Regions from separate parts of the Rhodoferax sp. MLSD5-FHT05B10 genome, predicted to be linked through region 2. Evidence: predicted binding sites of a transcription regulator. Region 2 holds the regulator's gene; each other region holds the start of a gene.
What was found. Region 2 encodes FNR, which switches genes on or off when oxygen is low (the NO sensors DNR and NnrR bind a similar motif). Its sites were predicted from a motif close to TTGATNNNNATCAA; they were not measured.
Positions count from the first base shown of each region.

Region 1 (9,677 bases), on a different contig from region 2:
CCAGCGCCGCAGGAACCGAGGCAAAGCTCAGGATGCAATGCGCGCTGGCCACTTGCCAGCCCCGTGTCGCCAGTGGCGCCAGTGCGTCCGCACCCAGCGCACCGCTGCAATGGAAGGCGATGGCGGGCGGCGCATCGGGGTGCTGGTCGGCCAGCGCCCGGGCCACGGCGGCCACCTGGGCATCGGGCACGGCCAGCATCCAGACCGCTGCCGGGCGCAGGGCGTGCAGCTGGTTCACGGCCCGCCCCGCGCCGATGCAGCCGGTGGCCGCTTGCGCGCTGGACAGCGTGGTGGTCAACACGTCCTGCACGGCAAAGCTGCCGTGCAGGTGCCACAGCCGTGCCAGGGTCTGCCCCACCCGGCCGGCGCCGACAAGGTTCAGGGTGGGGCGGTGCGGGGCAACGGGGTTCATGGCTGGCATCCGGTGTCGTTCCGGTCAGGTGATCTTGAAGACTGTGCGCACGGTTTTTGAGCCCGCCTTTTCCTCAAAAGCGGCCCACTGCTTGATGCCTTTGACCAGCACCTGCGCGCTCACGTCTTTCACCACTTTCTTGTTCTTGCGCTGGGCGGTGAGCCAGTCCTGGATGTGCGGGTAGTACGTGCCTTCCTGCCCGGTGGGGATCAGCAGCTGCTTGCCGGCCACGGTGCCGGCGGCGGTGACGGTGAGTTCGGTTGCGGGCATGGGTTACACCACCAGCGGGTCTTCCTGCATAGCTTCCATCTGTTCTTCCAGCATCTGCACCTGGCCCTGCCAGTAGTCGCTGGAGCCGAACCAGGGGAAGTTGGCGGGAAAGGCGGGGTCGTCCCAGCGGCGGGCCAGCCAGGCGCTGTAGTGGATGAGGCGCAGGGTGCGCAGGGGTTCGATCAGGGCCAGCTCGCGGCGGTCGAAGGCGCGGAACTGTTCGTAGCCGTCCACCAGGGTGCCGAGCTGGCGGGTGCGTTGCGCGCGATCGCCGCTGAGCAGCATCCACAGGTCCTGCACGGCCGGGCCCATGCGGGCGTCGTCCAGGTCTACGAAATGCGGGCCGGGTCCGGCGGCGGGGGCTGCGTCCACCGGCGTCCACAGGATGTTGCCGGGGTGGCAGTCGCCGTGCAGGCGCACACGGGCAATGCCTTCATTTTTGGCATCTTTTTGGCTGCCGGCGCCCGTCAATGTTGCGTGGGTAGCTATTAACTTGATAGCATCCTCGCAGGCCCTGGTCCAGGTGGATTGCACGTCCAGCGGCACCTTGTCGTGCTCCAGCAGCCACTGCAGGGGCTCGGTGCCGAAGGTCTGCAGGTCCAGGGTCGGGCGGCTGGCAAAGGGGCGCGCCGCGCCCACGGTGTGGATGCGCGCCAGAAAGCGGCCAATCCATTCCAGCACCTCATCATCGTCGAGTTCGGGCGGGCGTCCGCCGCGCCGGGGGCTGACGCTGAAGGCGAAGCCGCCGAAGTGGTGCAGCGTGGCCCCCTGCAGGCACAGCGGGCCGACGGCGGGTATCTCGGCGGCCATCAGCTCGGCGGCAAAGTCGTGCTCTTCCTGGATCTGCGCATCGCTCCAGCGCGCGGGCCGGTAGAACTTCGCCACCACGGCGCTGCCGTCTTCCAGCTGCACCTGGTAGACGCGGTTTTCGTACGACGACAGGGCGGTGAGCCGGCCGTCGCCGCGCAGGCCCACGCTGTCGAGCGCGTCCAGCACCGCATCGGGCGTGAGCGTTTCAAACGGGTGGCGCTGGGAAGGGCTTTCTCCAGCCAAAAAAGGGTCACGTTCTTGGGGCATGCCCCGATTGTCGGCCTTAATGCCGGCGGCGTCTGGCCGTGGCGTTCAATCGGACCGCTCAGAAAGGGACATAGTTGGCATCGCGCCGGGCCTTGGCCTTGGCTTTGGCCCGTGCCTTGGCTTCGGCTTCCGCGTCTGCGTCCGAGCCGGAATCCGAGTAGCCGCCCGCTTCGGGCGCGTTGCCGGAGGACGTGTCGCCCAGCAGCTCGAAGGGCAGTGCCTGCTTGACCAGGATGACGGTGCAGGGTGCGCCCATGGCCACCTTGATGGGCACGGTGGTGACAAAGCGCTGGGTCTTCAGGCCGTGGGTGGCCGCGCCGATCACGATCACGCTGGCATGGTTGCCCACTGCATAGTCCAGCAGCGCCTGCGCCACATCGCCCGATTCGAGCACGTGGCAGGAGGTCTGGTGGCCGGGGTAGTCCAGCGGCTGCGCCCACTGGCGCAAGGCGGCCAGGTGGCGCCGGTGCACGCTGGTTTCGCTGTGGCGCTCGTCCGAGGTGCTGCTCAGGCTGGACGGGATGACCGTCACGCAGGCCAGCCGCGCGCCGGGGCGCGTGCCCAGGGAGCGCGCCACGGCCTGGCGCAGGGAGTACAGCGTGGCGTCGCTGGCGTCCTTGTAGGGAACGGCCACCATGACAATGGGCACCTCGTCAATCTGCTGCGACGCCATCGGGCTGGGCTGGTAGTGCATGCCCGCGGCCTTGATCCAGCGTTTGAAGTGGGTGCGAAACCGGGTGCCCGTGATGTTGCGTCCGCGCTCGGTGATCTGCACCTGCTCCGGGTGGGCGAGGTCAAAGGCCAGGTGGGCGGCCGAGGGGTAGCGCTGGGCGGCTTCTGGCTCCAGGCAACGCATCACCACCTCCTGCAGCCACTCGGGTAGCTCGGGGTGCAGCTTGCGGATCGGCACCGGGTCCACCCACAGGCGCTGGCGCAGGCCGGCCGGTGTCTGGGGGGCGCCAAAGGGCAGCCGGTGGGTGCACAGCTGGTAGAGCATGACGCCAATGGCGAAGATGTCGCTGCGCGGGTCGCCGCGCACGCCCACCACCTGCTCGGGGGCAATCCAGGCGGGGGAGCCCACGGCCTTGCGCAACTGTTCGGCCAGCAGGTCGGGGTAATGGGCGTGGCACGAGAGGCCGAAGTCCAGCAGCACGGCGCTGCCGTCGGCGCGCAACAGCACGTTGGCGGGCTTGAGATCCAGGTGCACCGTGTTCTGCTGGTGCAGCGCATGCACGGCGTGGGCCATGGCGGAGCCCAGGCGGGCGATTTCGTCCACGCCGGGCGGGGGATCGGCGTCGATCCAGTGCTCCAGGGTGTGGCCGGTGATGTATTCCATGACCAGGTAGGGCACGCGCTCCAGGTCGCCGGCGGCCACAAAGCGCGGCACATGGGTGCCGTGCAGCACCTGCATGATCTGGCTCTCGACCTCGAAGCTCACGATGTTTTCTGCACCGTCGCCCGCCGTCATGCGCGGGATCTTCATGGCCATGGCAAAGCCGGGGTCGCGCTGGCCGTCGGCGTAGTGCACGCGGTAGATGTGGGCCATGCCCCCGGAGTGGATGCACTCCTCGATGATGAATCCGTCCAGTTCGGTTCCGGGGTCCAGCAGTTTCATCTTCCACTCTCCAGGCGGTCGGCGAAGTAGTCGGGCAAGCCGACACGGCGGATGGCGGCGGCAGCGCCATGGTGATCGTAGGGCACGCGGTGGAACGTCAGCTGCGCGCGCTCGGTGTCGAACAGGGTGTACATAGCCTGGGTGTTGCCGTCGCGCGGCTGCCCCACGGAGCCTACGGTGCCCAGCCACAGGCGGTGCTTGGGCACGGGCACCGCCACGCCGGGCTGGGGGGTGAACAGCATGAGGCTGTCACTGGCGCCGCGGTAGTACAGGGTCTGCATGTGCACGTGGCCACCAAACACATAGCGCACGCCGGGCCAGGCGGCGGCAGCGTCCAGGCTGGCGGCGGCGGCGCGCTGGTCGTACACATAGCGCCAGAGTTCTGGATCGTTGGCGCTGGCGTGGACGAACAGCACGTTGTCGTGCTGCAGGGTCAGCGGCAGCTGGTCGATCCACTCACGCTGGGCGGCGCTGAGCTGGTTGTGCGTCCATGCGGCCGAACTGTCGCCAATGGTCTTGGGCTCGGCCGGCGGTGTGACGGCCATGGCGTCGTGGTTGCCCTTGAGAACCATGGCGCCCTCTTCGGTGAGCAGCATGATGCGCTCCAGCACGGCCACCGGGTCCGCGCCGTAGCCGACCATGTCGCCCAGGAACACAAAGCGCTGGGCGCGCTGGGCGCGGGCGTGCGCCAGGCAGGCGTCCAGGGCCTGCAGGTTGCCGTGAATGTCGGACAGAAGGGCCAGTCTCATCGTGTCTCCGTTGTATTTTTTCGCGTACCGTACCGGCCGGCATGATGCTGTACGCGACTGACGCGAAGTTTGCAAGGCTTGCCCCGCCTCGCGCTTGATACAAGTCAAGTTGTTGCGCAAGCATACCCGGGTACAGTGCCGGCATGCACCGACGCAAACACCACCGATTGATTATTGGCAGACGGGGACTTTTGTACTCGCTGGTCCTGTGCATGCTGATTCTGGGGCTGGGTGGCGTGGGGTTTTGGGCGCTGGAGCCCAGCGCGCTGACCTTCAGCGACGGCCTGTGGCTGGCCTTCACCACGGCGGCCACCGTGGGCTACGGCGACATCATTCCCAGCACGCATGCCTCGCGCATGTTTTCCGTGGTGGTGGTGCTGCTGGGTCTGGCCGTGCTGTCGCTGGTCACGGCGTCGGTGGCGGCCCTGCTGGTGGAAGTGGAAGAGCGCGCCGTCGAGCACGACCTCCTGCAGGAGCTGGGCAACCTGCGCGCCGAAGTGCACCAGCTGCGCCAGGACCTGCACCAGCGTACAGCGGCACCGCCGCCGCCACACGACCCCCCGCGTTGAACCCCGCGCGGCCTAGGGCTGCAGCGACAGCATGTGGCCCAGGCGCGGGTCGCCCCGCCCGCCCAGCACCTGCTGGTAGGCCGTCTGCACGGCGTCGGGGCCGCGGTGCTGCACCACCTGCAGCCACGGGTGCTCGGGGTGCGAGACGGTGGCCACAAAGGCATTCCACGACTGCAGCAGTCGCTCCCCCAGTCCCCGGGAGCCCCACTCCGCGCTGCGTTTCTTGATTTGCGCCGGAGCAAAGAACAGCGTGGCCTTGGGGCCGGGGAGGTCCTTTGCACCGCCCATGTTTTCCACGTGGGTGGCGCCGATGGAACTGCTGAACACCAGCCCGGTGCAATGCGTGTGCAGCGCCTTGCGGAAGGCCGCGTTGCCGGCAAAGTCCACGTAGATGCTGGGCGCGCCGGCGGCTATCTGGTCCAGCTGGTCGTAGGTCAGCACCCGGTGGTAGCAGCCCAGGCTCTCGCAAAACGCCACGTTGCCGGGCGAGGTGAGCCCCACCACTTCCAGCTCCGGGCGTTGCGCCATCTGGAAGGCCGTGCCGTAGGCGGTCTTGCTGGAGGCGCTGGAGAGCAGCATCAGCCCGCGCTGGCCGGGGGTGGCGGTGGCGCCGAAGAAGGCGTTGTCCGCCAGGAAATCGTCGATCAGCCAGGACGTGATGAACAGCGGCCGCAGCAGGGCCTGCACGTCTTCGGTGTCGGCCGTGTAGAAGGGGTCGGTGGCGCAACGCGTGTACTGGTTGTAGACGGGGTGCAGGCCGGCGCGGTGCGGCGCGGCGTCGGAGAACGCCTTGTCCGACAGCTTTTCGGGCGTGAGGTCGACCGACGACGCCATGGGGAAGTAGCCATACAGGCGCTCGCCCACGGCCACCTGCGGGTGGCGGGACTCGGTCACCGTGCCAAAGCCCCAGACCGGAATGTGGCCCCAGGGCACGTCACCCGTGTCGGCCACCGGGAAGAACTGCCAGTACTGCATGGCTTCGCCCATGGCGGCGTAGGTGATGTTGTTGGACGTCAGCGCAAAGGTTTCAATGCCCACGCGGACCTGGCCGTCGGGCAGGGGTGTGGCCGCGCAGGTGCGCAGCAGGGTGCTGGCGAGTTGGTCCTTGCGGACCAGGAATTCGGTGGTGTGCATGGAGGGGGACCATAAAGGAAACGGCCCGTTCCGCCAACCGGAACGGGCCGCCAAGGTGACAGCCGCTGTGGCCGCCGGCACCTGTGCGCGGGATCAGGCGACCGTGAGGGTCACTTCGATGTTGCCGCGGGTGGCGTTGGAGTAGGGGCACACGGCGTGGGCCTTTTGCACCAGCGCTTCAGCAGCGGCGCGCTCCATGCCGGGGATGTGCACCACCAGCTGCACTTCGATGCCGAAGCCCTGGGGAATCTGGCCGATGCCCACGGTGGCGTCGATGCTGGTGTCGGCGGGCAGCACAATCTTCTGCGTGCCGGCCACGAACTTCATGGCGCCGATGAAGCAGGCGCTGTAGCCGGCGGCAAACAGCTGCTCGGGGTTCACGCCGCCGCCAGCGCCGCCCATTTCCTTGGGCACGGCCAGCTTGAGGTCCAGCAGGCCGTCGGAGGTGCGGGTGGTGCCGTCGCGGCCGCCGGTGGATTTGGCGTGGGCTTGGTAAACGACTTTTTCAATTTTGGTGCTCATGGTGGTTCCTTCGGGTGGTGCCGTGCGGTGCACGGCGGGTTGAAAACGGGGTCAGGCCGGCGCGGTCAGGCGTGTGCGCAGGGTCTGCACCTGCTGGGTCAGCCCCATCAGGTCAGATACGGGGTAGCCGCTGGCTTGCACGACGCAGCGCGGAATGCTGGCTGCCTTGGTCTTGAGCTTGCGGCCGTCGGTGGTCAGGTGCACTTCCACCCGCCGCTCGTCTTCGGTCGAGCGCTGGCGCACCAGCCAGCCGGCGGCTTCCATGCGCTTGAGCAGGGGCGTCAGGGTGCCCGAGTCGAGGTAGAGGCGCTCGCCCAGCGCGGACACGCTCAGGCCATCGCGCTCCCACAGCACCAGCATCACCAGGTACTGCGGGTAGGTCAGTTCCAGCGCGTCCAGCAGCGGCTTGTACAGCTTGGTCATGGCCAGCGAGGCGGAGTACAGGGCAAAGCACAGCTGGTTGTCCAGCAGCAGCGCCGGGTTGGTGGAGATGTCAGGGGTTTTGTTGGGCATGGTTGAATTATAGCGCACAATTAAATTGCGCGCAATTGAATTGCAAATAGATACGTCATCCGGGTAAACCGGGGCTTGGCATGCCTGGGGCCATGGGCTAAGGTGCCGTGGCATCTCCACAAGGACACACGGCATGTTTGACTACCTCATCATCGGCGGCGGTTCGGCCGGCTGCGTACTGGCAGCCCGGCTGAGCGAAGACCCCGCCATCAACGTGGCGCTGCTGGAAGCCGGTCCGCCGGACACCAACGTGCTCATCCACTGCCCGGCCGGGCTGGCCGTGCTGGGCAAGAACGGGCAGGCCAACTGGAAGTTCGACACCACGGTGCAGCCCGGCCTCAATGGCCGGCGCGGCTACCAGCCCCGGGGCAAGGTGCTGGGCGGCTCCAGCTCCGTCAACGCCATGATCTACATCCGCGGCCAGCGCGAGGACTACGACCACTGGGCCGCGCAGGGCTGCCCCGGCTGGTCGTATGACGAGGTGCTGCCGTATTTCAAGCGCGCCGAAGACAACGCCCGCGGGGCGGACGCCTTCCACGGCAGCGGCGGCCCCCTGCACGTGATGGACCTGGCCAGCCCCAACCGCCTGGACGCGGCGTTTGTCGAGGCCGGTCGCCAGGCCGGTTATGCGGTCAACCCCGACTTCAATGGCGCCAGCCAGGAGGGCGTGGGCGTCTACCAGGTCACCCACAAGAACGGCGAGCGCTTCAGCGCGGCCAAGGCGTACCTGGCGCCCAACCGCCAGCGCCCCAACCTGCATGTGTTCACTGGCGCGCACGCCACCCGCATCCTGGTGGAGCGCAAGCGGGCCGTGGGCGTGGAGTTTGTCCACGAGGGGCATGTCAAGCAGCTGCGCGCCACGCGTGAAGTGCTGCTGTGCGCCGGCGCCCTGCAGTCGCCCCAGCTGCTGCTGCTGTCGGGCATAGGCCCGCACCCGCACCTGGTGGAACGCGGCATTGCCACCGTGCACGACCTGCCCGGCGTGGGTGAGAACCTGCACGACCATGTGGACGTGGTGCAGGTGGTCAACGCCCCGGCGCTGAAAGAGACGCTGGGCGTGTCACTGGCCGGCGCGGCGCATATCGCCAAGGGAATCTGGGAGTGGCGCCAGCAGCGCACCGGTCCCCTCACCACCAACTTTGCCGAGGCCGGTGGTTTCATCAAGAGCCAGCCGCAGGAGCGCACGCCCGACCTGCAGCTGCACTTCGCCATCGCCAAGATCGTCAACCACGGCCGCACCACGCTGTGGGGCCACGGCTACTCGTGCCACGTGTGCCTGCTGCGCCCGCGCAGCCGCGGTACGCTGCGCCTGGCCAGCAAGGACCCGTTTGATGCACCACTGATCGACCTGAACCTGCTGGGTGATCGCGACGACGTGGAGCGCCTCATGCGCGGTTTCCGCCTCATGCGCCAGTTGCTGCAGCAGCCGGCGCTGGCCACGCTGGGCGGGCGGGAGATGCCGGATTCGGCACAAGCCACCACCGACCTACAGGTGGAGCAGTTCATTCGCGAGCATGCCGACACGGTGTACCACCCGGCCGGCAGCTGCCGTATGGGCAAGGACTCGTTCGCCGTGGTCGACCCCGAACTGCGCGTGCACGGCCTGCAGGGCCTGCGGGTGGTGGACGCCTCCATCATGCCGCGGGTGGTGAGCGGCAACACCAATGCGCCCACCATCATGATTGCCGAGAAGGCGGCCGACCTGATCCGGGAAGCCCGGCGCCAGGACGATGTGCGTTCAGACGCCCTTAAGTTCTGAGGTCCAGAGTACGGGAACAGTCAACATCGACTGGACCCGAGCGAAAGGATTGACCATGAAACCAAACCATGTAACCGTGGTGCTGGGCATAGCAGCAGCCATGGCGGCCATGCCATCACATGCCGAAGACCACCGCAAGGCCATGCGGGACACGGACCGGGGAGCCTCCGGCATGCAAGCGGTCGCCATAGATACGCAGGCCGGGCAGCCGGGCCACGGCTGGCGCTATTTCTCCGATGCCCGCAAGGGCCGGGCCGTCGTGATCAGCCCGGACGGAGACTATTACTACAGCCGCGGAAAAGGCCTCGCCCTGGTGTTCAAGGCCACCGGTGCGGCCTGACCGGCCACCCGAACCGCCGCGCACCTCCGGGGGCGCTGCGGCCCACCGGCCGGGCCCTAAAGCCGGAACCGTTTGCGCGTGAGCGCCAGCGCCACCCAGAACGACACGCCGGTATAGGCCAGCAGCACCAGCGTGTGGCGCAGTACATCCGCGAGCACGCCGACACGGTGTACCACCCGGCCGGCAGCTGCCGCATGGGCAAGGACTCGTTCGCCGTGGTCGACCCCGAACTGCGCGTGCACGGTCTGCAGGGCCTGCGGGTGGTGGACGCCTCCATCATGCCGCGGGTGGTGAGCGGCAACACCAATGCGCCCACCATCATGATTGCCGAGAAGGCGGCCGACCTGATCCGCGCCGCGCAAAAGGCGTGAAGCGGGGTGAATGGGCGCGTTTAAGGTTTTTTTAGCAAGTCCTTAAGCAATATTTAGGAACGCGATCGGGCGTCGATTTTTAGACTTCTTTCCATGGTTGCGCGGTGCATGGGGCACTGCGCCAGCCACCCAACCCCAACGGGTCCGAGACCCGGGAAAGAAGGATTGCATGCGCAACACCGTTCAGGAAAACCAGGCCGTCGCCGCCGTGCCGACCGCCCCCCGCTTTGACATGTACACCGCCATCCACAAGGCCATGCGCGCCATGATGGCCGACACCCTGCTGGCCGTGGGCCGCATGGACCCTACCGATACCGAGGAGGTCACCGCCATCAGCGGTCGGGTG
Region 1 is NZ_JBXAFT010000015.1:533-10,209, forward strand. Features, by position in the region: gene AC1Q5W_RS16160 (Rossmann-like and DUF2520 domain-containing protein) at 1-412, opposite strand, end outside; gene AC1Q5W_RS16165 (hypothetical protein) at 437-682, opposite strand; gene AC1Q5W_RS16170 (serine/threonine protein kinase) at 686-1,759, opposite strand; gene AC1Q5W_RS16175 (serine/threonine protein kinase) at 1,818-3,374, opposite strand; gene AC1Q5W_RS16180 (metallophosphoesterase family protein) at 3,371-4,123, opposite strand; gene AC1Q5W_RS16185 (potassium channel family protein) at 4,315-4,692, shown strand; gene AC1Q5W_RS16190 (DUF2855 family protein) at 4,705-5,826, opposite strand; gene AC1Q5W_RS16195 (organic hydroperoxide resistance protein) at 5,920-6,348, opposite strand; gene AC1Q5W_RS16200 (MarR family winged helix-turn-helix transcriptional regulator) at 6,400-6,861, opposite strand; gene AC1Q5W_RS16205 (GMC family oxidoreductase) at 6,995-8,620, shown strand; gene AC1Q5W_RS16210 (hypothetical protein) at 8,676-8,960, shown strand; partial or broken gene AC1Q5W_RS16215 (GMC oxidoreductase) at 9,035-9,331, shown strand; gene AC1Q5W_RS16220 (hemerythrin domain-containing protein) at 9,501-9,677, shown strand, end outside.
Region 1: AC1Q5W_RS16185 (potassium channel family protein) is a predicted target of FNR. The motif match lies at 4,218-4,231, and genes of this name have one in related genera.

Region 2 (9,677 bases):
ATCTCCACAGCACGGTGCAAGTGCGGGTGCGGTCCGTGGGCAGTGACACCCGTTTTGCCCAGATCGTGGCGCTGATGGAGAGCGCTTCGGCCAGCAAGCCCCAGGCAGCGCAACTGGCCGACCGGCTGGCCAAGCCTTTTCTGCTGGCTGTGCTGGTGGCCGCGGCGGGTGCCTGTGCCTGGTGGTGGCGTTACGACCCGGGGCACGCCCTGATGGTGGCGGTGGCGGTGCTGGTGGTGACTTGCCCGTGTGCCCTGTCGCTGGCCACGCCTGCAGCCATGCTCGCTGCCGCGGGCGCGCTGGCGCGGGGGGGCGTGATGGTGCGCCGCCTGCAGGCACTGGAGGTGCTGGCGGCGGTGGACACCCTGGTGTTTGACAAAACCGGCACCCTGACCCGTGACGCCATGGTGCTGGGTGCGGTGGATGTGCGGGCTGGGTTGGATGCGAAACAGGCTTTGGCCATGGCCGCTGCGCTGGCCCAACACTCCTTGCATCCGGTTTCCCGGGCCGTGTGCGCTGCAGCGCGCGCGCGGGTCGCAGGCCAGGAGGCGTCGCTCGGGCAGTGGACCTGCGACGGCGCCACCGAGTCCGCCGGCCAGGGGGTTCGGGGAACCGTCCGTGGCGGACCGCCCGATGCGGGTGCTGAGAACCACGATCTGCGGCTGGGCTCCGCGGCATTCTGCGGCGTGGCGCCCCGGGTGGCCTCCGGCCTGCGGGTGTATCTGAGCGATGTGCAGGGCTGGCTGGCAACGTTTGAGTTGCAGGAAGACCTGCGTCCGGAGGCAATGGCGGTGGTGGCCGCGCTGGCCGAAGAGGGCGTGACCGTGCACATGCTGTCGGGGGACCAGCCGGAGTCTGTGGCACGGGTGGCCGCGCTGGCCGGCATTGACCATGCCCGGGGCGGTTGCTCGCCTGACGATAAACTTGTACTTTTACGTCAACTACAGGTATCAGGGCATACTGTGGCTATGGTGGGCGACGGCCTGAATGACGGTCCGGTATTGGCGGGCGCCAACGTGTCTTTTGCCTTTGGCCAGGCGGTGCCTCTGGCGCAGGCCCAGGCCGACTTCGTGGTGCTGGGTGACCGGTTGATGAGCGTGGTGCAGGCGTTGCGCCTGTCCCGGCGGACGCTGGCTGTGGTTCGACAAAATTTGTGGTGGGCGCTGCTGTACAACGCAGCCTGTGTGCCGTTGGCCATTGTGGGCCTGTTGCCAGCCTGGCTGGCGGGCTTGGGCATGGCAACCAGTTCACTCGTGGTGGTGGTCAACGCCTTGCGCCTTGCCCGGGACGTGCCTATTCTGGAGTCACACTGATGGACATTCTGTATTTGCTGATTCCGCTGTCGGTGGTTTTGGTGTTTTTTATCCTGGGCGGTTTGTGGTGGGCCATCCACCGGGGACAGTTCGAGGATATCGAGGCTGAGGGGGAGCGTATCTTGAGAGATTCTTAAGAAATATTAAGAATTCCTGTTGATATTTGATGTGAGTCAACCCTGGGGTGCGTGCAGGGGAGGAAACTCCCGCCCAGGTTAATAGTAGAAGAGGTAAAAATGGCATTTGCAAATCAACAAGCGACTGTTTACAACGACACCGTTGTACGGCAGTTCGCCATCATGACGGTGGTTTGGGGGGTGGTTGGGATGCTGGTGGGCGTGATCATTGCCGCCCAGCTGACCTGGCCCGAGCTCAATCTGGGCATTCCATGGCTGAGTTACGGTCGCTTGCGTCCGTTGCACACCAATGCGGTGATTTTTGCGTTTGGCGGTTGCGGCCTGTTCGCAGCGGCCTATTACGTGGTGCAGCGTACCTGCCAGGTCCGCCTGTTTGGAGACAAACTGGCGGCCTTTACCTTTTGGGGTTGGCAACTGGTGATTCTGGCTGCGGCCATCTCCCTGCCGCTGGGCTACACCCAGGGCAAGGAGTACGCTGAGCTGGAGTGGCCCATCGACATTCTGATTACCCTGGTTTGGGTGTCGTTTGCGGTTGTCTTCTTCGGTACCGTCGGAACCCGCAAGGTCAAGCACATTTACGTGGCCAACTGGTTCTTCGGCGCGTTCATTCTCGCCGTGGCGATCCTGCACCTGGTCAACAGTGCTGCTATTCCCGCCGGCTTCATGAAGTCCTACTCGGCCTACGCCGGTGTGCAGGATGCCATGGTGCAATGGTGGTACGGCCACAATGCGGTGGGCTTCTTCCTGACCGCCGGTTTCCTGGGCATGATGTACTACTTCATCCCCAAGCAAGCTGGTCGCCCGGTGTACAGCTACCGTCTGTCCATCGTCCACTTCTGGGCGCTGATCTTCACTTACATGTGGGCGGGTCCTCACCACCTGCACTACACCGCCTTGCCTGACTGGACCCAGTCTGTCGGCATGGTCTTCTCCCTGATTCTTCTGGCTCCCAGCTGGGGCGGCATGATCAACGGCATCATGACCCTGTCGGGTGCATGGCACAAGCTGCGCGACGATCCTATCCTGCGCTTCCTGATCGTGTCCCTGTCTTTCTACGGCATGTCGACCTTCGAAGGTCCCATGATGTCCATCAAGACCGTGAACGCCTTGAGCCACTACACCGACTGGACCGTGGGCCACGTGCACTCGGGCGCCCTGGGCTGGGTGGGTCTGGTGACCATGGGTTCCATGTACTACCTGATCCCGAAGCTGTTCGGTCAGAAACAGATGTACAGCGTGAAAGCCATCGAAGTCCACTTCTGGACCGCGACCATTGGTATCGTGATCTATATCGCTGCGATGTGGATTGCCGGTGTGATGCAGGGCCTGATGTGGCGCGCCATCAACCCCGATGGCACCTTGACCTACACCTTTGTGGAATCCGTGAAAGCAACCTTCCCGTTCTACGTGCTGCGTTTGCTCGGTGGTCTGCTGTATCTGACCGGCATGCTGATCATGTTGTGGAACACGCTGAAGACGGCTACCGCCGGACGTGCTGTGAGCGTCAACGTTCCCGCTGTTACTGCGCACGCTTGAGAAGGAATACACCATGGCAAACAACAATGCAAATTCCAGCTTTTCTCACGAAAAGATCGAAACCAATAACTTCCTGATGATCGTTCTCATCCTGCTGGTGCTGCTGGTGGGTGGTCTGGTGGAAATCGTTCCACTGTTTTTCCAGAAGTCCACCACGGAGCCGCTCAAGGGTGTTCAGCCCTACACGGCGCTGCAACTGGCGGGTCGTGACATCTACACCCGTGAGGGCTGCTACAACTGCCACTCGCAGATGATCCGCCCCTTCCGGGCAGAGACTCTGCGTTATGGCCACTACTCGGTGGCTGGCGAGTCGGTTTACGACCACCCGTTCCAGTGGGGCAGCAAGCGCACCGGTCCTGACTTGGCCCGCGTGGGAGCCAAGTACAGCGATGAATGGCATCGCACCCACCTTACCAATCCGCGTGACGTGGTGCCCGAGTCGAACATGCCTGCGTACCCCTGGTTGGCCAAGACCCTGGTGGATGCCGACGTGATGCCTGCCCACATGCGCGCCCTGCGTACCGTTGGTGTGCCTTACACCGATGAGCAGATCGCCAAGTCGGTTGAGGAAGTCAAGGGCAAGACCGAGCTGGATGCCACGATCGCCTACCTGCAGGTTCTGGGCCTGGCGCTCAAGTAAACGCAAAAAGGATCAGCACATGGATATCAACACCCTTCGGTCCGTGGCCACGGTGGCCAGTTTCGTGACCTTCATCGGTATTGTTTGGTGGGCCTGGTCCCGGCAGCGTTCTGCGGACTTCTCGGAAGCTGCCAACCTGCCGTTCGAGCAGGACTGATCCCCCGAATAAGGAATAAAAATGAGTGACTTTACAAGCAACTTCTGGTCGGTCTACGTTGCTGCCATTACGGTGGTGAGCATTGCGGCCTGTGCGCTCCTGTTGTGGTTCAGCGGCAAGGCCAAGGCCATGACTGCCAATGACAACACCACCGGGCACGTGTGGGACGGCGACCTGCGTGAAATGAACAATCCGCTGCCCCGTTGGTGGGTGTGGCTGTTCGTCATCACCATCGTTTTCGCTGCGGCCTATCTGGCCATGTACCCGGGTCTGGGCAACTCGACCGGCAAGCTCGGCTGGACGTCCATCGGTCAGTACCAGGCCGAGGTGGAAAAGGGCAACCGTGAGGTTGCACCCCTGTACGCCAAGTTTGCGGCCATGACGCCCGAAGAAGTGTCCCGTGATCCCCAGGCCCAGGCCATTGGCGAGCGTTTGTTCATGAACAACTGCTCCCAGTGCCACGGCTCGGACGCACGCGGCTCCAAAGGCATTCCCAACTTGACGGATGGCGACTGGATTCACGGTGGTACCCCTGACAAAATCAAGGAAACCATCACCAAGGGTCGCATCGGCAACATGCCTCCCATGGCTGCTGCAGTGGGCACCTCGGATGACGTGAAGAACCTGGCAAACTACGTGCTGAGTCTCTCCAACAGTCCCCATGACTCGGTGCGCGCCGCATTGGGCAAGCCGAAGTTCGCAGCCTGCGCAGCCTGCCACGGCATGGACGGTAAGGGCAACCAGGCTCTGGGTGCACTCAACCTGACCGATGACATCTGGCTGCATGGTTACGGTGAAAACGCGATCATTGCCATGATCAACAACGGCAAGGTCAACCAGATGCCAGCCCAGGCTGACAAGCTGACCGAGAGCCAGATTCATGTCCTGACTTCGTATGTGTGGGGCCTCTCGAACAACGCCCAGGCCAAATAAGCGAAGCATCTAGAAAGCACAGTCTCTTGGACCCACAAGACAAGCCCGTACGCAAAGTCATTCCCATTGCTGAATCGCCCGACAAAGGCCCGATAGAGCCTCCGGCGGGCGCCGATGCGGAAATGATTTCGCTGTACGAGGCACACAAGAAAATCTATCCCCGCAGCGTTTCTGGACTTTTTTCCAACTGGCGCTGGGGGATGGTTTTCCTGACCCAACTGGTGTTTTACGGCATCCCTTGGCTGGAGTGGGGACAGAGACAGGCTGTGCTCTTTGACTTGGGAGCGCGGCGCTTTTACATTTTCAATCTGGTTTTATACCCGCAGGATTTCATCTATCTCACCGGTATTCTGGTGATTTCTGCGCTGTCCCTGTTTTTGTTCACGGCCGTTGCCGGGCGTTTGTGGTGTGGCTATGCCTGTCCGCAGACCGTGTACACCGAGATTTTCCTCTGGCTGGAGAAGAAGACCGAAGGCGACCGCTCGGCGCGCATGCGCCGCGATGCAGGCCCCTGGACTGCTGACAAGATCCTGCGCAAGGCGGGCAAGCATTTCCTCTGGCTGGTCGTCGCGTTGTGGACCGGTTTCACCTTCGTCGGCTATTTCACACCCATTCGCGAGTTGGGGCTGGAATTTGTCCAGCTGAACATGAGCGCCTGGGAAACGTTCTGGACCTTGTTTTACGGGTTTGCTACCTACGGCAACGCAGGCTTCATGCGCGAGCAGGTATGCAAGCACATGTGCCCCTACGCCCGTTTCCAGAGCGCCATGTTTGACCGCGATACGCTGATCGTCACGTACGACGAGGAACGTGGCGAGCCGCGCGGGGCCCGTTCCAGGAAAGCCGATCCGGCGGCCCTGAATCTGGGGGCCTGTGTGGACTGCAGCCTGTGTGTGCAGGTGTGCCCAACCGGAATTGATATCCGCAAAGGCCTGCAGTACGAATGCATTGGTTGCGGTGCCTGCGCCGACGTGTGCGACACCGTCATGGACAAGATGGGCTACGCACGCGGGTTGGTGAAGTACTCTACGCAGAATGCGGTCAGCCAGCATTGGACACGCTCGCAGACCTTGCGCCATGTGCTGCGCCCGCGGGTACTGGTCTATACCGCCATTCTGGGGACGGTGGTGCTGGCCATGGTGGTGAGCCTGGCAACCCGCACGCCCTTCAAGGTGGATGTGGTCCGCGACCGTGGGGCGTTGGCGCGCATCGTGTCCGGTGGACGCATCGAAAATGTGTACCGTCTGCAGGTCATGAACGCTACCGAGTCGACACAGCGATTCCACATCAGTGTGGAGGGCCTGCCCGGTCTGGAAGTGGCATCGGAAGACGATGTGGTGGTGGAATCCACCCAGGCCCGCTGGGTCGCGGTGCGGGTTCAGGCCCCCTTTGACGCGGCGACTGCCGGGTCGCATCCCATCCGGTTTGAAATTGCCGCGCAGGATATGAAGGGCCACGCGTCCGAGAAATCGGTATTTATCATTCCCCGTTAAGGATCTTTCATGAGTGCATCCCAATCGTCTCCCGAGCGCCGCTGGTGGCAATTCGGCCACGTGTGGCTGGTGATTTCCGGCCCTGCCGTCGTGGTCGTGGCGTCGTTCGTGACGCTGTATCTGGCCGCTGTCGGCAAGGACCCCGTGCTGGATGAGGACTACTACCGCAAGGGCGTTGAAATCAACAAGACGCTGGCTGACAACCCGGCCAGTCTGGCCCCCGCAACCCTGGCGCGCAACCATGCGGCCACCGGGGTGCGTCTGACCCCGGCAGAGCCCTGAGGGGGTGCCTTGCCAGCCCTAAAACATTCATTTTTCAAGTACCGAGGCAAAACATGTTGCAGCAACGATTGATGTGGATTGTCTGGCCGGCATTCCTGATGGCCGGCGTACTGGAAATCCTGGTGTTTGCGCTGGTCGACCCCCAGGACCTGCACTGGGCGGGGCAGCCGCTGGAGTGGTCGCGCCAGAGCGTCTATACCGTGGCGTTTTTTCTCTTTTGGGGTATCACCGTGGTGTCCAGCGCCTTGACGACTTTGCTGGCGCAGTCCCCCTTTGAAGTGAACCGTTGTCCGCTGCCGGCCACCGATCGGCCGGACGGATGCCCCAAGCAGGGCTCCTGCTGAACCCGAAGGGGGGCACTCAGTTGCAGATGCGGGAATTCACGATGTCGCGCAGGGCATCGGTGTTGAGGATGCGCACATGGCGCTGTTTGACTTCAATGATTCCGTCTTCTACAAACCGGGAGAACGTGCGGCTGACCGTTTCGAGCTTCAGCCCGAGATAGCTTCCGATTTCCTCCCGTGTCATGCGCAGTACCAGTTCAGATTGCGAGAAACCCCGCGCATGCAGGCGTTGCACCAGGTTCAGCAAAAAAGCGGCCAAGCGCTCTTCGGCACGCATGCTGCCCAGCAGCAGCATGACGCCGTTTTCACGCACGATTTCACGGCTCATGATCTTGTGCACGTGGCGTTGCAGCGAGTTGATTTCCCGGGACAGCTCCTCAATGCGGTCGAAGGGCATGATGCACACTTCGGCATCTTCCAGTGCCACGGCGTCGCAGGTGTGGTGGTCGTGCACGATGCCGTCCAGACCGATCACTTCCCCGGCCATCTGAAAGCCGGTCACCTGATCGCGGCCATCTTCGGAGGCCACGCAGGTCTTGAAAAAACCGGTCCGAATGGCGAACAGGCTGGTGAACTTTTCGCCGTTGCGAAACAGGGTGCTGCCGCGTTTGATCTTGCGGCGGCTGGCGACCACGTCCTCCACCCGGTCCAGTTCGGTCGGGGTGAGGCCCAGCGGCATGCACAACTCGCGCAAATTGCAGTTGGAACAGGCAACTTTGATGGTTTGAGGATTCACAGCGACGACCTTGACGCTAGGTTTGACAGGTGTGGGTGCCTGTGCCTCGGCACAGGAAATGGATTTGGATTCGGGGTCAAACATAGGGTTCGCACGGATGTCGATTAGGCGTCAGTTTACCCACTTTCGATGTCATTGACGCACATCAAGCGCGGCGGGGCGGAATTGTTGCAAAGTTGCACCCGCTTTCCCTGGAGTATTCATGAGCGTTGCAGCCGAAGCCATATCCGATGAATTGTTGCGTCGATTTGATGTATCCGGCCCGCGCTACACCTCGTACCCCACCGCCGACCGGTTTGTGGAGGCGTTCACGGCCGACGATTATGTCCAGGCGCTTTCACAGCGGCGGGGCGGAGCGGCGGCGTTGGCCCTGCCCTTGTCGCTGTATGTGCACATCCCCTTCTGTGAATCCCTGTGTTACTACTGCGCCTGCAACAAGATCATCACCAAGCACCATGACCGTGCAGCGCCTTACCTGCGCTATCTGAGTCGCGAGGTGGATTTGTATACCGCCCAGATCGGTGTGGGCCAAATCGTGAGTCAGTTGCACCTTGGGGGAGGGAGCCCCACATTCCTGGATGACAACGAACTGCGTGAATTGATGGGCATGCTGCGGCGCAACTTCACGTTTGAGCCTGGCGGAGAGTACTCCATAGAGGTGGACCCCCGGACCATTGATGCGTCCCGCCTGGACACGCTGGCGGAGCTGGGCTTCAACCGGTTGAGTTTTGGGGTGCAGGATTTTGATCCGTCGGTCCAGAAGGCGGTGCACCGCGTGCAGCCGGCCGAACAAGTGTTTGCCCTGGTGGAGGCGGCCCGTGCCCGTGGTTTTGCTTCGATCAACGTGGATCTGATCTATGGCCTGCCCCGGCAAAGCCCGGAGTCGTTTGATCGAACCCTGGCGCAAGTGAAAGCCTTGCGACCGGACCGCATCGCCCTGTACGCCTATGCCCACCTGCCGGAGCGCTTCAAGCCCCAGCGCCGTATTGCCACCGTGGAGCTTCCCAGCGGGGCGTCCAAGGTGTCCATGCTGTCGCGCTCGCAGGCGGCTTTCATGGGTGCCGGGTACGTGTATGTGGGGATGGACCACTTCGCACTCCCGGAAGACGCGCTGGCGGTCGCCAAGCGGCAGGGGCGCCTGCACCGCAACTTCCAAGGCTACAGTACCGAACCCGACTGCGACCTGATCGGACTGGGGGTGTCCTCCATCGGCCGTATCGGTGCCACCTACAGCCAGAATGCCAAGACGCTCGAGGAATACTACGATTTCCTCGACCAGGGGCGTATTCCTGTGGTGCGGGGACTGGCCCTGTCCCGTGATGACCTGGTGCGTCGCACCGTGATCATGGCCCTGATGTGCCAGGGGGAGGTCCAGTTCGAATCTATCGAGTTGGCGTACCTCATGGATTTCCGTTCCTATTTCGCCAAGGAACTGGAAGCCTTGCAGGACCTGGTGGAGCAGGGGCTGGTCTCGGTGGACGAATCCAGCATCCAGGTCACGATCCAGGGCTGGTTCTTTGTGCGGGCGGTGGCCATGGTGTTTGACCGCCACCTGCAGTCTGACCGCAGCCGGGCACGGTTTTCCAAGATCATTTAGCATCAGCAGATGCAATCTTCTCTGGCGCTGACGGCGCTCTTGATGGGGCTGGTCGGCGGGCCCCACTGCGTGGCCATGTGCGGTGCCGCCTGTGCGGGCATCGGACAAGCGGCCGGGGCGCATAAAAATTCTGCTTTGTGGACCTTCCAGCTGGGGCGCGTGGTGGGGTACTCCCTTCTGGGAGGCCTCGCGGCCGCTTCCCTGCAGGGGCTGGGCTGGTTGACCGTCCAGTCCGCCGCCTTGCGCCCGGTCTGGTCCCTGTTCCATGTGGCGGCCCTGTTGCTGGGCCTGGTGCTGCTGTGGCAGGCGCGTCAACCGGTCTGGCTGGAGGATACGGGCCGCAAGGTGTGGGCCCGTGCCCGCGCGCTGGCCGCCACGCGGGGGCGGGGGGTACCGCTGGTCCTGGGCGTGATGTGGGCGCTGTTGCCGTGCGGTCTGCTGTATTCGGCCTTGCTGGTGGCGGCCATGGCCGGAAGTGCCGCCGCAGGCGCGATGGTGATGGGGCTTTT
Region 2 is NZ_JBXAFT010000001.1:66,758-76,434, forward strand. Features, by position in the region: gene AC1Q5W_RS00325 (heavy metal translocating P-type ATPase) at 1-1,313, shown strand, start outside; gene ccoS (cbb3-type cytochrome oxidase assembly protein CcoS) at 1,313-1,450, shown strand; gene ccoN (cytochrome-c oxidase, cbb3-type subunit I) at 1,550-2,986, shown strand; gene ccoO (cytochrome-c oxidase, cbb3-type subunit II) at 3,000-3,626, shown strand; gene AC1Q5W_RS00345 (cbb3-type cytochrome oxidase subunit 3) at 3,646-3,783, shown strand; gene ccoP (cytochrome-c oxidase, cbb3-type subunit III) at 3,805-4,716, shown strand; gene ccoG (cytochrome c oxidase accessory protein CcoG) at 4,743-6,209, shown strand; gene AC1Q5W_RS00360 (FixH family protein) at 6,219-6,491, shown strand; gene AC1Q5W_RS00365 (hypothetical protein) at 6,545-6,835, shown strand; gene fnr (fumarate/nitrate reduction transcriptional regulator Fnr) at 6,852-7,571, opposite strand; gene hemN (oxygen-independent coproporphyrinogen III oxidase) at 7,774-9,168, shown strand; gene AC1Q5W_RS00380 (sulfite exporter TauE/SafE family protein) at 9,178-9,677, shown strand, end outside.

Region 3 (9,677 bases), on a different contig from region 2:
CAGGACAGCGCCTCATTCAGGATGTGGGGCGTGTGCTGGCCGGGCGCGGCGCGCTGGGCGCGTTCAAAGTAGTCCTGTAGGGCCGGGCGGTAGTCCGGGTGGGCGCATTTCTCAATGACCAGCCGGGCCCGCTGCGTGGGCGACAGGCCGCGCAAGTCGGCCAGCCCCTGCTCGGTCACGATCACTTCCACATCGTGCTCGGTGTGGTCCACGTGCGAGACCATGGGCACGATGCAGGAAATGGCGCCATTCTTGGCCACCGAAGGCGTCACGAAGAACGACAGGTAGGCGTTGCGCGCAAAGTCGCCCGAGCCGCCAATGCCGTTCATGATGCCCGAGCCCATGATGTGGGTGGAGTTCACATTGCCGTAGAGGTCGGCCTCGATCATGGCGTTCATGGCAATGATGCCCAGGCGGCGCACGACCTCGGGGTGGTTGCTGATTTCCTGCGGCCGCAGCACGATGCGCTCGCGGTAGAAGTCGATGTTGGCGTTGAAGTCGGCCAGGGCCTTGGGGCTGAGCGACAGTGCGGTGGCCGAGGCCATGGTGAGCTTGCCCGAGCGCAGCATGTCCAGCATGCCATCCTGCAGCACTTCCGTGTACGCCGTCATGTTCTCGAACGGGCTCTCGTTGAGGCCCGCCAGCACGGCGTTGGCAATGTTGCCCACACCCGACTGCAGCGGCAGCAGATTGGCCGGCAGGCGGCCGCGTTTGACCTCGTGCTGCAGGAATTCGATGATGTGGCCGGCAATGCGCTGCGAGATCTCGTCCGGCGCGGCGAAGGCCGAGTTGCGGTCGTGCTGGTTGGTTTCCACCACGGCCACCACCTTGCTCAGATCGCAGTGCAGATAAGGCTCGCCGATGCGGTCGCCCGGGCGCACCAGCGGAATGGGCTGGCGGTCGGGTGGCAGGCGCGTGCCGTAGTAGATGTCGTGCATGCCCTCCAGACCGGGGTTCTGCATGGTGTTGACTTCCAGGATGATCTTGTCCGCTTGGTCCAGCCAGGTCTTGTTGTTGCCCACGGACGAAGAGGGAATCAGCCGCCCGTCGGGCAGGATGCCCGCAACTTCGACCACCGCCACATCCAGATGCCCCAGGAAGCCGAACCAGGCCAGCTGGGCCACGTGCGAGAGATGGATGTCGGTGTACTGCATCCGCCCGGCGTTGATCTGCTTGCGCACCGTGGGGTCCGACTGGTAGGGCAGGCGCATGGCAATGCCGTCCACGCCGGCCAGCACGCCGTCGAGTTCGGGCGCGGTGGACGCACCGGTCCACAGGCCGATGCGGAACTGCTCGCCCTGGGCACTGAGGCGCTCGATGCGCTTGGCCAGCGCATGGGGCACCGCCTTGGGATAGCCCGCACCGGTAAAGCCGCTCATGCCGACGTTGGCACCGGCCGGAATCAGCGCGGCCGCTGCGTCGGCCGACATGATGCGGGATTGCAGGAGGGGGTTACGTATGCGATCGGCAGTGGACATAGGAACTCGAAAGTGGGAAAGAAGAAACACCGGCGCGCGAAATCGCGCCAAACGCTGGAATCTTATCAGGTGAGCCCGTATAGTTAAGGGTAAACCCTAGGTCCCGACCGTCGCCGCCGGCGGCGGCCTTGCCCATGTTAGGGTTCTGGCTGGCGCTGACGGAAACATTCCATGGACAAACACTACCTCACCCCCCTTTTTGCCCCCGAATCCATTGTGGTTTTCGCGGGTCAGGCCGACGATGCGGCCACGCAGACCTCGCAGGCCCGGGCACTGCATGAGGCATTGCGGGCCCAGCGCTTCCACGGGAACCTGGTGTTTGTGGACATCCATACCAGCGGCACGCTGGCCGACCTCGCACAGACCCGGGCCGACCTCGCCATCATCGCCCTGCCCCCGCAGGACATCGCCGCCGCGCTGGAAATCGCCGGGCGCATGGCCTGTCGCTCGGCGCTGGTGATCTCCAGCGGCATCAGCAGCGACGACGCCGAGAGATTCAAGAAAATTGCCCGCCGCGAAGGGGTGCACCTGCTGGGCCCCAACAGCCTGGGCCTGCAGCGCCCGCTGCTGCAGCTCAATGCCAGCGCAGCCGGGCCCCTGGCCCGCACGGGTTCGCTGGCGCTGGTGTCGCAGTCGGGGGCGCTGACGTCCTCCATGCTCGACTGGGCCAGCAACAACGCGGTAGGGTTCTCGTCGGTGGTGTCCCTGGGCCCGCACACGGGGGTGGACATTGCCGACGTGCTGGACTTCCTGGCCAACGATGCCCACACCCACAGCATCGTCGTCTACATGGAAGGCATTGCCGACGCGCGCCGCTTCATGAGCGCGCTGCGCACGGCGGCCAACGCCAAGCCGGTGGTGGTGCTCAAGGCCGGCCGCAAGCCCGCCGGCAACGAAGCCGCGCAGACCCACAGCGGCGCCATCGTCGGCAGCGACGACGTGTTTGACGCCGCCCTGCGCCGCGCCGGCGCGGTGCGGGTGCGCTCCTTCGTGGCGCTGTTCTCGGCCTCCAAATGCCTGGCCTCGCGCTACCGGCCGGTGGGCAAGCGACTGGCCATCGTCACCAACGGCGGCGGGCCGGGCGTGCTGGCGGCCGACTGGGTCAATGAAATCCTGCTGCAACTGGGCAAGCTGTCGCCGGAAACGGTCCGCGCCCTCAAGCCGCAGCTGCCCGCGCTAGCGTCGCTGTCGGACCTGATCGACCTGTCGGAAGACGCCGGGCCCGAGCATTACCACGCCGCCATTACCGCAGCCGACCACGACCGCCAGATCGACGGCGTGCTGGCCATCTACTCGCCCAAGGCCGGCGGCGACGCCTCGGCCGTGGCGCGCGCGGTGGCCGACGTGAAGCGCACCATGGGCAAGCCCCTGCTGTCGTGCTGGATGGGCGACGCCTCGGTGGTACCGGCCCGCGGCATCCTGCTGGAAGCCTCCATTCCCAGTTTCCGCACGCCCGAGGCCGCCGTGGGCGCCTTTGGCAACATCGCCTCGTTCTACCAGGCCCAGCAGTTGCTGCAACAGACGCCGCCACCGCTGTCCACCCTGGCCCAACCCGACATCGAAGGCGCACGGCTGGTGATCGAGGGGGTGCTGGCCGAGCGCCGCAAGGTACTGACCGAGATGGAGTCCAAGACCCTGCTGTCGGCCTTCCACATTCCCGTGACCCAGACCATCCTGGCGCGCAGCGCCAACGAGGCGATGATGATCGCCACGCAGCTGGGCTTTCCGGTGGCGCTCAAGATCGACTCGCCCGACATCAGCCACAAGTCCGACGTGCTGGGCGTGGCGCTCAACATTGCCAACGCCACCAGCGTGCGCGACAGCTACAACGACATGATGCAGGCGGTGGCCCGCCTGCAGCCCCATGCCCGCATCAATGGCGTGACGGTGCAGAAGATGGCACGCGCGCGCCGCGGCCGCGAGGTCTGCGTCGGCCTGGTCACCGACGATCCGTTTGGTCCGGTGATCACCTTCGGCGCCGGTGGCACCATGATCGAGCTGATCAACGACCGGGCCATGGAGCTGCCGCCACTCAACCAGTTTCTGGCCCGCCGCCTGATCGAACGCTCCCGCGTGGCCGAAACGCTGGGCGAGTGGCGCGGCAGCAGCGCGGTCAACATGGATGCGCTGGAGCAGGTGCTGCTGCGCGTCTCGGAAATGGTGTGCGAGCTGCCCCAGCTGCGCGAGATGGACATCAACCCCCTGATCGTCGACGAGTCGGGCGTGGTGGCGGTGGATGCCCGCATCGTCATCGACCACGCGCCACAGGCCGCCAGCGGACGCTCCAACAACTACAACCACCTGGCCATCCTGCCCTACCCGGCACGCTTCGAGCAGGTCTGGCCGCTGCGCGGCGGCGGGGAGTACCTGGTGCGTCCCATCCACCCCGACGACGCCCAGATGCTGCAGGCCCTGGTGCAGAGCCTGTCGCCCGAGAGCCGCTACTTCCGCTTCGTGTCGTCCCTGGCCGAACTGCCGCCGTCCATGCTGGCACGGTTCACGCTGATCGACTACGACCGCGAAATGGCGCTGGTCGCCGTGTTCAAGGAACGCATGGCCGGACCGGATGGCGACATCGTCGAGTCCGAACGCATCGTGGGCGTCTCGCGCTACATCACCAACCCCGACCAGTCGAGCTGCGAGTTCGCCCTGGTGGTGGCCGATGACTTCAACGGCAAGGGCCTGGGCTCACGTCTGATGCAGAGCATCATGGACGTGGCGCGCGAAAAGGGCCTGTCCGACATTGAAGGCCTGGTGCTGGCCAACAACCCCGGCATGCTCAAGCTCATGCGGAGCCTGGGCTTCACCGTCAAGTCGTATGCCGAGGACGCCGACTTCAAGCTGGTCACGCACGCGCTATGACATCCGCAGAGACCCTGGCAACAGGGCGGCGCCATCCATTACCGGATTTTCTGACCTTCATCAACCGCCGCTGGCAACGCGCCCCGTAAGCTCGGGACCCTTTCCAGCACCCTCCAGGAGAACTTTCCATGCCCGCACTTGAATGGTCGGATGCCCTGTCGCTCGATTTGCCCATGATGGACACCACCCACCAGGAGTTCGTCGAACTGCTGGCCGTGGTGGAAGCGGCCTCCGACGCAGACCTGCTGCCCGCCTGGCAACAGCTGGTCGACCACACCGACGACCACTTCGGCCGCGAGGACCGCTGGATGGCCGACACCCGTTTTGCCTCCAGCAACTGCCACAGCACGCAGCACCATGTCGTGCTGCAGATCATGCAGGACGGCGCGGCCAAGGCGGACCGCGCCATGGTGCGGCAAATGGCCCGCGAGCTGGCTGTCTGGTTCCCGCAGCACGCCCAGGCCATGGATGCCGCCCTGGCCCTGCACATGCGCCGCGTGGGCTACGACCCGCTCACCGGCATCGTGCACGCCCCCGAATCCCTGCCCCGCGAAGAAATCCAGGGCTGCGGCGGCGTCACCTGCTCCGACAGCGAAGCAGCCGAAGTAGCCGCCTGAGCCCCGGCATGCCCACCGATATGCCCGTCCACCGCCACCGCCCGCACGAGGACGTGCAGGCGCTGATCACGGGCACCCTGTTTGTCGCCCTGGGCGTGGCCATGTACGGCCACGCCGGCCTGCTGACCGGCGGCACGGCCGGACTGGCGTTCCTGGCCCATTACGCCAGTGGCGTCGGTTTTGGCCCGGCGTTCTTCCTCATCAACCTGCCGTTCTACGTGTTTGCCTGGCGGCGCATGGGCCCGGTCTTCACGGTCAAGACCTTTGCCGCCGTGGCCTTGCTGTCGCTGTTTGTGCACTTCCTGCCACTGGGCCTGCGCTTTGAGTACCTGTCGGCACCGCTGGCCGTGGTGCTGGGGGGCTTGCTGATGGGCACCGGCATGCTGATCCTGTTTCGGCACAAGGCCAGCCTGGGCGGCCTCAACGTGCTGGTGCTGTACCTGCAGGAGCAGCTGGGCTGGCGCGCCGGCAAGATCCAGATGCTGCTCGACAGCCTGATCGTGCTGGGCGCGCTCTTCGTGGCCGACTGGCAGCGCGTGGGGTTGTCGGTGCTGGGCGCCGTCGTGCTGAACCTGACACTGGCCATCAACCACCGCCCGGGGCGCTACATGGCCGTCTAGGCGCGCACGCCCTAGCCAGCCACCATCTCCACGATCTGAATCTGGTTGCGCCCGGCCCGCTTGGCCTGGTAGAGGGCCTCGTCGGCCTGCTTGAGCAGCGCCGGAGCGCCCAGTCCGGGCACCAGTTCGGCAATGCCGCACGAGAAGGTGCAGGAAAACCAGGTGTCCTGCACCGGATGGCGGAAATGGGAAAAGTCGACCCGTATGCGGTCCAGCACCTGCTGCGCCCGCTGCGCGTCCGAATCGGGCAGGACTACCAGGAACTCCTCACCCCCGTAGCGTCCCACCGCGTCGGTCCTGCGCAGGCGCTGCTTGAGCAACCAGGCCAGGCTGCGGATCACCTGGTCGCCCAGGGGGTGGCCAAAGGTGTCGTTGACCTTCTTGAAGTGGTCGATGTCGATCATGGCCACGCTCAGCGGCGTGCCCTCGGCCAGGGCCATGCTCACGGCCGCATCCAGGCGCTGCTTGGACGTGGTGTGGTTGAGCAGGCCCGTGAGGCTGTCCAGGTACATGGAACGGCGCAGAATGCGGTAGCGCTCGATCTTGCTCTGGACCACCGCATTCAGGATCACCGGGTTGAACGGCTTGGTCAGGAAGTGGTCGCCGCCCAGGCGCAGGGCCTCCACCTGCAGGGCCACGCTGGTGTCGGCCGACAGATAGACCACCGGCGTCGAGAGAAACTCCTCGTGCTGGCGGATGACCCGGGTCACCTCCACCCCGGTGCAACCGGGCATGTACATGTCCATCAGCACCAGATCCGGCTGGAACCGGACCAGGCTGGTCAGCACCTCCTGCGGCCGGGCGATGGCCTTGGACTCGATGCCGCACTCGCCCAGCGTGCGCTGGATCAGCGTGCTGGCGGTCTTGGAATCTTCCACTACCAGCACCCGGTAGGGCGACTCCACCTCCGTGACGCAGAGCTTGACCATGCGGTTCATGATGACGGCCTGCGCCGTGCCCACCGGGAAGCAGAAATTGCAACCGGCCCGCAGGGCCAGCTTGATGGCGTCGAAGTCGGCCGTCAGGTTGAGCCCCATGATGCTGCTGACCGAAAACCGGCCACGCAGGGCCTGCACCCGTTCGATGAAGGCCGCGGGCTCCAGGCCCAGGGCATCCACCAGTACCATGACCGGCTCCTGGGTCACTTCCGGGGCGGCGTGCGGGCTGTGCAGCGCGACCTGGATGTTGAAATAGCCCGCCTGCGTGACCAGATCCTGCCAGCTGTCGGGGGTGGCTGTCAGCAGCCAGATGTTCTTGGTTGCCAGCAGGTCGGTCGCGGCGCTGCCGTCCTGGTGCTGGCGCCGCTCGGGTGCCGCGGCGGCGTTGTCCCCCAGGAAGGTGGCAATGCGGGCGCCGATTTCACCAATCTGGCCATCGAGCTCCTCCAGCATCGCGTCGGGTATGCGGTCCCCGCTCCAGCTGTCGAACAAGGCCAGCACGTTTTGCTCCAGCGCGCGGGCGCTCTGGTGCAGGCCCGACAGGCCCTTGGACTCCAGGAACGCCGTGAAACTGGAAACGGCAACCGCAAACTCCACGAAACTGTCAAATACCGGATGGCCTTTGCAGGATTGCCACTGCGCCAGGAATCCATCGCTTTTTCTCTTGAGCTCGGCAGGTGAACAAGACATGTCTCTCCTCGTGACCGGTTGACCGGTTCTGTGGGTATCTTAGTTTGTGTTGTCGTCCTGGAAACCACCCGCGCGCAGGGTTACCACCAGCGTATCGCGATGCCCCGCCGTGCCCAGGGGCTGAATGGGTGTGGACTCATGGATCACCCGCGCATCGTCGAGCAGCAGCACCGACCAGGGTTCACTCAGGGTGAACCGCTGCCCGTTGGGGCCTGCCGCCTCGAATACCCGGGTTTCTCCACCTTTGACACCCTGGCGACTGACCAGGAATACAGCCACTAAGTCTACCCCGTCACGGTGGGCGCCTTCCGGCGTGGGGCGGCCAATGCCGTCGGTGGTGTCAATGCGGAACTGGTGCGCCTCCCCATACCAGGTCTGCGCTCCCTTGAGCTGCGAGCACAGCGCCCCCAGCATCAGCAGCAAGCGGGACCAGGCGGCGTGCGCCACCGTGGCCGGAGCCAGCGGCTCAAACCAGCGCTGCATGCCGCCGTGCAGGGCGTTGTATTGCAACGGCTGCCAATGGGCCCGATGCGCCACCGGCACCACCTGGCCGCCCTGCAGCACGAAGCTGCCGTGGCGGCGCCGGCGGTAGCGGCCACCGTCTTTGAGGTAGTTGTCCGGAGGCAGGTCGTCCCAGCCCGGCAGCAGCGTGTTCAGGTCGTCCAGCGCCACGTGGGCCAGCTGTGCGACCGACTGCGCGTCCAGCACGGCATACCCCTGCCGGCGCAGCACCGGCACCACATCGGCCGGTGCGACACAGGGTGGAGCAAAAAACTCGGTCGTCATGGAGAGAAGCATAACCCCACGGCGTGACATATTTGCCCTCCAGCCCTGCAGGGTGCACGGGTTTGTCACCTTGGCAACGCATGGCCCTGGCGCACACGGCTACCATGCCCCATCCAACCCGAACCCCCTTCGGGAATTTTCAGAAATGGAAGCGCCCATGTCCGCACTCAGCACCCTCGTCAACCACCAGATCCGCCTCGCGGCCCGCCCCGTCGGCATGCCAAAACCCACGGACTGGAGCCACACCACCGAAGCCGTGGCCGAACCGCAGGAGGGTGGCGTCACCCTCAAGACCCTGGCCCTCTCGCTGGACCCCGCCATGCGCGGCTGGATGAACGAAGGCAAGAGCTACATCCCCCCGGTGGGCATTGGCGAAGTCATGCGCGCCGGCGGCGTGGGCCAGGTTATCGCGTCGAAGAACCCCGCCTATGCCGTGGGTGACTATGTCAGCGCCACCTTTGGCGTGCAGGAATACATCACCATCGCCGCCGACGAGATGAAGCGCAACGGCCTGGCCAAGATCGACCTGCGACTGGGCAGCCTCACCCAGTGGATGAACGTGCTAGGCATGCCCGGCATGACCGGCTACTTCGGCCTGATGGACGTGGGCCAGCCCAAGGCGGGCGAAACCGTGGTGGTGTCCGGCGCCGCCGGTGCCGTGGGCCAGACCGTGGGCCAGATGGCCAAGATCAAGGGCTGCCGCGTGGTGGGCATTGCCGGCGGACAGGCCAAGTGCGAGTGGGTGGTGAAGGAGCTGGGCTTTGATGCCTGCATCGACTACAAGGCCGGCCCCGGTGCCGTGCGCGCCGGCCTGAAGGAGCACTGCCCCAAAGGCGTGGACATCTACTTCGACAACGTGGGCGGCGAAATCCTGGACGACGTGCTGGCCAAGATCACCCGGGGAGCCCGCATCATCATCTGCGGCGCCATCAGCCAGTACAACAACACTACGCCCATCCAGGGTCCCAAGAACTACCTGAGCCTGCTGGTCAACCGCGCCCGCATGGAAGGCATCGTGGTGTTCGACTACGCCGACCGCTACCCCCTGGCCATTGCCGAAATGGCCGGCTACATCAAGGATGGCCGCATGAAGAGCAAGGAAGACGTGGTGGAAGGCCTGCAAACCTTCCCCGAAACGCTACTCAAGCTGTTCAACGGCGAGAACTTCGGCAAGCTGGTGCTGGAAGTGGCGAAGAACTGAGCTGCGTCTGCGCATCTGGCACGGGGTTCTGCGGCTCCCCCCACGCCAGGGTGTGGTAGTCGAATCCGGCCGCCAGCGTCGGCTTGATGATCTGAAAATACGGTGACACGTCGAAGTCGCGCGGCACGTACAGGCTGTAGTGGCGCACATGCAAAATCTCGCGCACATGGTCTACATGCTCCGGGTCCTGCAGGTGTACGGTCTCGATCAACGGCAGGATCGGGTAGCGCACCGACTCGAAGCACTGGGCGATCAGCGTCGAGCAGATGGCGCGCGTAGGGTCGCCGCTGCCGACCGCCAGCATGCGGCGGCGCCAACGCGGCGGGACCGGCGGCGTAGGCAGCAGGTAGCGCGCCAGATCCAACACATTCTTGAGATCGTATTGCTCGCCCAGCCGCTGCACGGCGAAGTCGCACACGCGCTGCGCCTCTTCGGGCGTCATACCCACCGGACGGCATATCCGGCAATGCAGGCCCCGAAAATGC
Region 3 is NZ_JBXAFT010000002.1:331,506-341,182, reverse strand. Features, by position in the region: gene scpC (succinyl-CoA:acetate CoA-transferase ScpC) at 1-1,478, opposite strand, end outside; gene AC1Q5W_RS04255 (bifunctional acetate--CoA ligase family protein/GNAT family N-acetyltransferase) at 1,650-4,340, shown strand; gene AC1Q5W_RS04250 (hemerythrin domain-containing protein) at 4,469-4,957, shown strand; gene AC1Q5W_RS04245 (YitT family protein) at 4,966-5,577, shown strand; gene AC1Q5W_RS04240 (GGDEF domain-containing response regulator) at 5,589-7,205, opposite strand; gene AC1Q5W_RS04235 (2OG-Fe dioxygenase family protein) at 7,245-7,991, opposite strand; gene AC1Q5W_RS04230 (NADP-dependent oxidoreductase) at 8,149-9,192, shown strand; gene AC1Q5W_RS04225 (YiiX/YebB-like N1pC/P60 family cysteine hydrolase) at 9,143-9,677, opposite strand, start outside.
Region 3: AC1Q5W_RS04250 (hemerythrin domain-containing protein) is a predicted target of FNR. The motif match lies at 4,391-4,404, and genes of this name have one in related genera.